Regions from separate parts of the Noviherbaspirillum sp. ST9 genome, predicted to be linked through region 2. Evidence: predicted binding sites of a transcription regulator. Region 2 holds the regulator's gene; the other holds the start of a gene.
What was found. The regulator sigma-54, encoded in region 2, starts transcription at its own class of promoters, with help from an activator protein. The targets are predictions, from matches to a motif close to TGGCANGNAANCTGCTTT.

Region 1 (3,466 bases), on a different contig from region 2:
TGGCGCTCGGGCGGATGATCTTGTTGTCGATGCGCTGTTCGATGATGTGCGCGGACCAGCCCGAGGTACGCGCGATCACGAACAGCGGCGTGAACATCGCGGTCGGCACGCCCATCATGTGATAGGACACGGCGGAGAACCAGTCGAGGTTCGGGAACATTTTCTTGATTTCCCACATGACGGTTTCCAGGCGCTCGGCGATGTCGAACATCTTCATCGAGCCGGCGTCGTCAGACAGCGTGCGCGCCACTTCCTTGATGACCTTGTTGCGCGGGTCGGACACGGTGTAGACCGGGTGGCCGAAGCCGATCACGACTTCCTTGTTCTCGACGCGGCGGCGGATGTCGGCTTCCGCTTCGTCCGGGTTGTCGTAGCGCTTCTGGATTTCGAACGCGACTTCATTCGCGCCGCCGTGCTTCGGACCGCGCAATGCGCCGATCGCGCCGGTGATGGCGGAATACATGTCGGAGCCCGTGCCGGCGATGACGCGGCCGGTGAAGGTGGACGCATTGAACTCGTGCTCTGCGTACAGGATCAGCGAGGTGTGCATCGCCTTGACCCACAGGTCGGATGGCTTCTGGCCGTGCAGCAGGTGCAGGAAGTGGCCGCCGATGGAGTCGTCGTCGGTCTCGACGTCGATGCGCTTGCCATTGTGGCTGAAATGGTACCAGTACAGCAGCATGGAGCCGAGCGAGGCCATCAGCTTGTCGGCGATGTCGCGCGCACCGGGGGTGTTGTGGTCATCCTTCTCGGGCAACACGCAGCCGAGTGCGGAGACGCCGGAACGCATCACGTCCATCGGATGCGAGGCGGCCGGCAGCGCTTCCAGCACAGCCTTCACTTGCGACGGCAGGCCGCGCAGGCCCTTCAGCTTGGCCTTGTAGGCCTTCAGTTCAGCGGTGGTAGGCAGCTTGCCGTGTACCAGCAGGTGGGCGATTTCCTCGAATTCGCAGGTATCGGCGACGTCCAGGATGTCGTAGCCGCGATAGTGAAGATCGTTGCCGGTACGGCCGACCGTGCACAGTGCGGTATTGCCTGCGGTCACGCCGGACAGGGCAACGGATTTCTTGGGCTTGAAGCCTGCAGCTTGTTGGTCACTCATCAGAATCTCCTGGAAAAATTACTTGGCTTTTTGTTGTGCGAACAGCGCGTCGAGCTTCTGTTCGAATTCGTGGTAGTTGATGCGCTCGTACAGTTCCATGCGGGTCTGCATGGTGTCGACGACGTTCTTCTGCGAGCCGTCACGGCGGATCGCGGTGTAGACGTTTTCCGCGGCCTTGTTCATTGCGCGGAAGGCGGACAGCGGATACAGCACGAGGCCGACGTTGACGCTCTTGAGCTCTTCGACGGTGTACAGCGGGGTGGCGCCGAACTCGGTGATGTTGGCCAGGACCGGCACCTTCAGCGTATCGGCGAAGATCTTGTACATGTCGAGCTGGGTGATTGCTTCCGGGAACACCATGTCGGCGCCGGCTTCGACGCAGGCTTGAGCGCGGTCGAGCGCCGCTTCCAGGCCTTCGACGGCCAGCGCATCGGTGCGTGCCATGATCACGAAGTTCTCGTCGGTGCGTGCATCGACAGCGGCCTTGATGCGGTCGACCATTTCCTGCTTGCTGACGATTTCCTTGTTCGGGCGATGGCCGCAACGCTTGGCGCCGACCTGGTCTTCGATGTGGATCGCAGCAGCGCCGAACTTGATCATCGACTTGACGGTGCGGGCGACGTTGAAGGCGGAGGAGCCGAAACCGGTGTCGACGTCGACCAGCAGCGGCAGGTCGCACACGTCGGTGATGCGGCGTACGTCGGTCAGCACGTCGTCGAGGTTGGAAATGCCGAGATCCGGCAAGCCCAGCGAACCTGCGGCAACGCCGCCGCCGGACAGGTAGATCGCGCGGTAACCCGCACGCTTGGCCAGCAACGCGTGGTTGGCATTGATTGCGCCCACGACCTGCAGCGGGGATTCTTCTTTGACCGCCTTGCGGAAGGCGGCGCCTGCGGAATAGAGACTCATGTCTTCACCTTGTTGTGGGTAACTGTTGCAACGATTGAAGCTGGTGGCTTTATTGCAATCGGTGTGCCACACGGTAAGCCAGGTTGAAAGGGTCAGTCATACCAAAACAAATTCCTTTTATTTCAATCACTTGCGATCAATCCTGTCTTGCATCAATTCCCCTCACCCGTTTCAATTTACGTTACAATTGAAACATTGAAACGTTCATGAAACATGAGACTCCCTGCCCGCCCCGCCGCCGACCTGCCGGATAAGCCGATCATCTGGACGGTCTCGATTTCGCGCCTGTCCGACCTCTTCCGCGACATCACACTTGAGTTCGACGACCGCGCGTCGATCGAACCCATCCAGCTCGGTTTTGAAGACGCCGTTCGGCACATCAGGGAACGCCTGGAAACCGAACGCTGCGACGCCGTCATTTCCGCCGGCTCCAACGCCGCCTACCTGAAGAGCCGGCTGTCGTTGCCGGTCGTCATCGCCAAGGCCAGCGGCTTCGATGTCATGCAGGCGCTCGCCCGCGCCCGCAAGATCACGCCGCATATCGGCCTCATCACGTACCAGACGCCGATGCCGGAACTGGCAGAGTTCCTCAAGACCTTCGACATGGAGATCCCCCAGCGGACCTACGTCACCGAGGAAGACGCGCGCGCGCAAATCAACGAATTGAAATCCGCCGGCATCAAGGCCATCGTCGGCGCGGGCCTGATTACGGACCTGGCGGAGGAAGCCGGACTGGCAGGCGTGTTCGTCTATTCGGCCGCATCCATCCGCCAGGCATTCGAGGATGCACTGGAAATCGCGCGCTTCACGCAGCTGGAATCGGGACGCGGCCGGGCGCAACCGGTTGCCGACACGCTGCGCGCCAAGCACGGCCTGAACGACCTGCGTGGCGAATCCCCGGCCATGCAATCCGTGCGTCATTCCATCGAACTGTTCGCCAAATCGCCGGCGACAGTGCTGATCCAGGGCGAGACGGGCACGGGCAAGGAACTGGCCGCACAGGCCATTCATCGAGAAAGCCAGCGCGCGCGGCAACCTTTCGTCGCCATCAACTGCGGCGCGGTGGCGGAGTCCCTATTGGAGTCGGAACTGTTCGGCTATGAAGAAGGCGCATTCACCGGTTCGCGCCGCGGAGGACATGCGGGCCTGTTCGAAGCGGCCAATCGCGGCACGCTGTTCCTCGATGAAATCGGCGAAATGCCATTGCAGTTGCAGACGCGCCTGCTGCGTGTGCTGGAAGAACGCGAGGTGGTGCGTGTGGGCGGCACGCGCCCCGTCCCGGTCAATGTGCGGATCATCAGCGCCACGCATTGCGACCTCGACCAGCGCGTGAGGGATGGCCGCTTTCGCGCCGACCTCTTCTACCGGCTCGGCGTGCTGCGCCTGACGCTGCCGCCGCTGCGCGAGCGCACCGACGATCTGGTGGCGCTGGCGGAATGGGGACTCAAGAATGCA
Region 2 (3,466 bases):
AGGCCGGCATCCGCAACGGCGGAGCCGATTCGTATCCGTACCGAGTACATGCTGGTGCTTCCGGACGACGATGTGATGAAGACCGACAAGCCGGTTGAAATCACGACGGACCGCGCCAAGCTGACGGGTACGGGCATGGTGGCGAACAATGCAACGCGGGAGTTCAACCTGACGAGCAATGTTCATGGCACGTATCAAGCCCGCGTGCGCTGATTCGGTATAACTTGATGCTTCCTATTCGAGATCTTTCATGAAACATTTTTTCTTGTTGCTGATGACGCTGATCGCGATGGTCGCAGGCAATGCGCACGCGGAAAAAGCCGATTCCGACAAGCCGACCAATGTCGAGGCCGACCAGATGGCCTATGACGACATCAAGCAGGTCAATACTTTCACCGGCAACGTGATCCTGACGCGCGGCACGCTGATCATGCGCGCGCACAAGCTGGTGGTATCGCAGGATCCCGCCGGCTACCAGTTCGCGACGCTGTTCGCACCGCCTGGCGGCGTGGCGACCTTTCGCCAGAAGCGCGACGCCGGCCCGAATCAGTGGATGGAAGGTCAAGCAGAACGCATCGAATACGACGGCAAGTCCGAAATGGTGAAACTGTTCTCGAAGGCAAAGATGCGCCGCCTCGAAGGCAACAAGCCGACCGACGAAGTTGAAGGCGAGTTCATCTCCTACGACAGCCGCGCCGAATTTTTCACCGTGAACAACACGGCGACCGGTGCAAACAAGCCCGGCGGCGGCCGTATCAAGGCCATTATCCAGCCACGCTCCGAATCAAAGGACAAATGAGATGACGAGCACACTGGTAGTCAACGGTTTGCAAAAGAGCTACGGCACGCGCCAGGTCGTGCACGATGTCTCGCTGCAAGTTGCGAGCGGTGAAGTAGTCGGCCTGCTCGGTCCGAATGGCGCCGGCAAAACAACGTCGTTCTACATGATCGTGGGGCTGGTGCCGTCGGACGCCGGAGAAATCGATCTCAACGGCGTCGCGATTTCCCGCCTGCCCATTCACCGGCGCGCCACGCTCGGCTTGTCCTACTTGCCGCAGGAAGCGTCGGTGTTCCGCAAGCTCAGCGTCGAGGACAACATCCGCGCGGTGCTGGAATTGCAACGTATCGACGACAAGCCGCTTTCCAAGGCTGAAATCGACAAGCGGCTGAACACGCTCCTCGCCGAATTGCAGATCGAGCGCCTGCGCGAAAACCAGGCGCTCTCGCTCTCGGGCGGCGAGCGCCGTCGCGTCGAGATCGCGCGTGCCCTGGCGACCAACCCGCGCTTCGTGCTGCTCGACGAACCGTTTGCGGGCGTGGATCCGATCGCGGTCATCGAAATCCAGCGCATCGTGCGCTTCCTCAAGGAACGCGGCATCGGCGTGCTGATTACCGACCATAACGTGCGGGAGACCTTGGGCATTTGCGACAGAGCCTATATCATCAACCAGGGCTCAGTCCTGGCAAGCGGCCGTCCTGACGACATCATTGCAAACGAGTCGGTGCGGCGCGTGTATTTGGGTGAACACTTCCGGATGTGACGGAAGAAGACCAGAACGTATGAAACAGACACTCCAACTTCGAATCTCGCAACATCTGGCGCTGACGCCCCAGTTGCAACAGTCGATCCGCCTGCTGCAGCTGTCGACGCTCGAGCTGCACCAGGAGCTGGAACAGATCCTCTCGGACAACCCGATGCTGGAGCGGGTCGACGATCCCCTCGACCATTCCGTTCGCCTGCTTGCTGACGGCGCCATCAGCGCATCCCCGACGGCAAACGGCAGCACGACGGAAGCACCGGCAGCGGAAGGCAGCAGCAGCGCGTCTTCATCCGAAGAACCCGAAGGTGCGTTTGAAGGTGGCAACGCAGAGGGATCGGATGCCAGCTCCGGCGACAGCGACTGGAGTTTCGACGACGTCGCGCGCACCTCAAAGGCGCCCGAAGACGACGACGCACGCCCTCAGCTCGAGGCCCACGAAGTCACACTGCGCGAGCACCTGCTGGAGCAGATGCGCGTCACTGTGCGCGAGCATCGCGACCGCGCACTCGTCGAACTGATCATCGACGCGCTCAATGACAACGGCTACCTTGAAGAACCGCTCGAGGAAATCCACGCACGTCTGCCGGAAGAGCTCGGGATCGAACTCGAGGAACTCGCCGTCGCACTGAAACTGGTCCAGAGCTTTGAGCCCGCAGGCGTCGGTGCACGCAATGCATCCGAGTGTCTTGCAATCCAGATCCGTCGCTTTCCGAAAATTGCGCTCGTGACGCGCCGCCGCGCGCTGGACATCGTCGAAAATCATCTCGCCCTGTTCGCGCAGCGCGACTTCAACAAGCTGAAGAAGGCACTCGACTGCGACGAAGAAGACCTGCGTGAGGCGCAGGCGGTCATCCGCAGCTGCAATCCGCACCCCGGCGCGCTGTTTGCCTCGGATGCGTCCGATTACGTCGTCCCCGACGTCATTGTCAAGAAAACAAAGAACGGCTGGCAGGTTTTCCTCAACCATGACGTCATGCCGCGCCTGCGCGTGAATGCCCTCTACGCCAACATCCTCAAGCAGAGCAAGGGTGAGGGGTCGCTTACTTCGCAGCTGCAGGAAGCCAAGTGGCTGATCAAGAACATGCGCCAGCGCTTCGACACGATCCTGCGCGTCGCCCAGGCGATTGTCGACCGCCAACGCAATTTCTTCTCCCATGGCGCCGTCGCCATGCGCCCTCTTGTCTTGCGTGAAATTGCTGATACACTGGGTTTACACGAGAGTACTATTTCTCGTGTGACAACTCAAAAGTACATGCTGACCCCCCATGGCATGTTCGAGTTGAAGTACTTCTTCGGCAGCCACGTCGCCACAGAAGCGGGGGGCGAAGCTTCATCGACGGCAATCCGCGCGCTGATCAAACAATTGATAGGAGCAGAAGACCCCAAGAATCCATTCTCAGACAGCAAAATTGCGGATATGTTGGGGGAGCAAGGCATGGTCGTGGCACGACGTACCGTCGCGAAGTATCGCGAAGCCCTGAAAATCCCTCCAGTCAATCTGCGCAAATCCCTGTAGCTTTCGTGTTGTAGTGTAGTTGCTGTGTTCGGCGTAGCTCGACTACGCGGGCACGTGCGAACCTCCAGCGACGCCATCCATAGGAGCGCTGTATGAATCTTACAATCAGTGGACATCACCTCGAACTGACACCGGCCATCCGCGAATATACGGAAACCAAGCTGGAACGCATCATCCGCCATTTCGACCATGTCATTGATATCGCAGTCATCTTGGGTGTGGAAAAACCGTCAGAAAAGGAAAAGAGACAGAGAGCAGAAGTCAATCTGCGACTACGGGGCAACGTCATTCATGTCGAGAGTTTTGCGGAAGACCTGTACGCTGCCATCGACACATTGATTGACAAACTGGACCGTCAGGTACTGAAGTACAAGACAAAGATCCAGGACCACCAGCACGAATCGTTCAA

Region 1: a site for sigma-54 is predicted at 2,063-2,080, ahead of prpB (methylisocitrate lyase). Genes of this name have one in related genera too.

What each region holds. Positions count from the first base shown of each region.
Region 1 is NZ_JBLWFR010000003.1:184,085-187,550, reverse strand. Features, by position in the region: gene prpC (bifunctional 2-methylcitrate synthase/citrate synthase) at 1-1,102, opposite strand, end outside; gene prpB (methylisocitrate lyase) at 1,121-2,011, opposite strand; gene prpR (propionate catabolism operon regulatory protein PrpR) at 2,225-3,466, shown strand, end outside.
Region 2 is NZ_JBLWFR010000004.1:503,363-506,828, reverse strand. Features, by position in the region: gene lptC (LPS export ABC transporter periplasmic protein LptC) at 1-213, shown strand, start outside; gene lptA (lipopolysaccharide transport periplasmic protein LptA) at 251-799, shown strand; gene lptB (LPS export ABC transporter ATP-binding protein) at 801-1,541, shown strand; gene ACNOHI_RS11545 (RNA polymerase factor sigma-54) at 1,561-3,057, shown strand; gene hpf (ribosome hibernation-promoting factor, HPF/YfiA family) at 3,150-3,466, shown strand, end outside.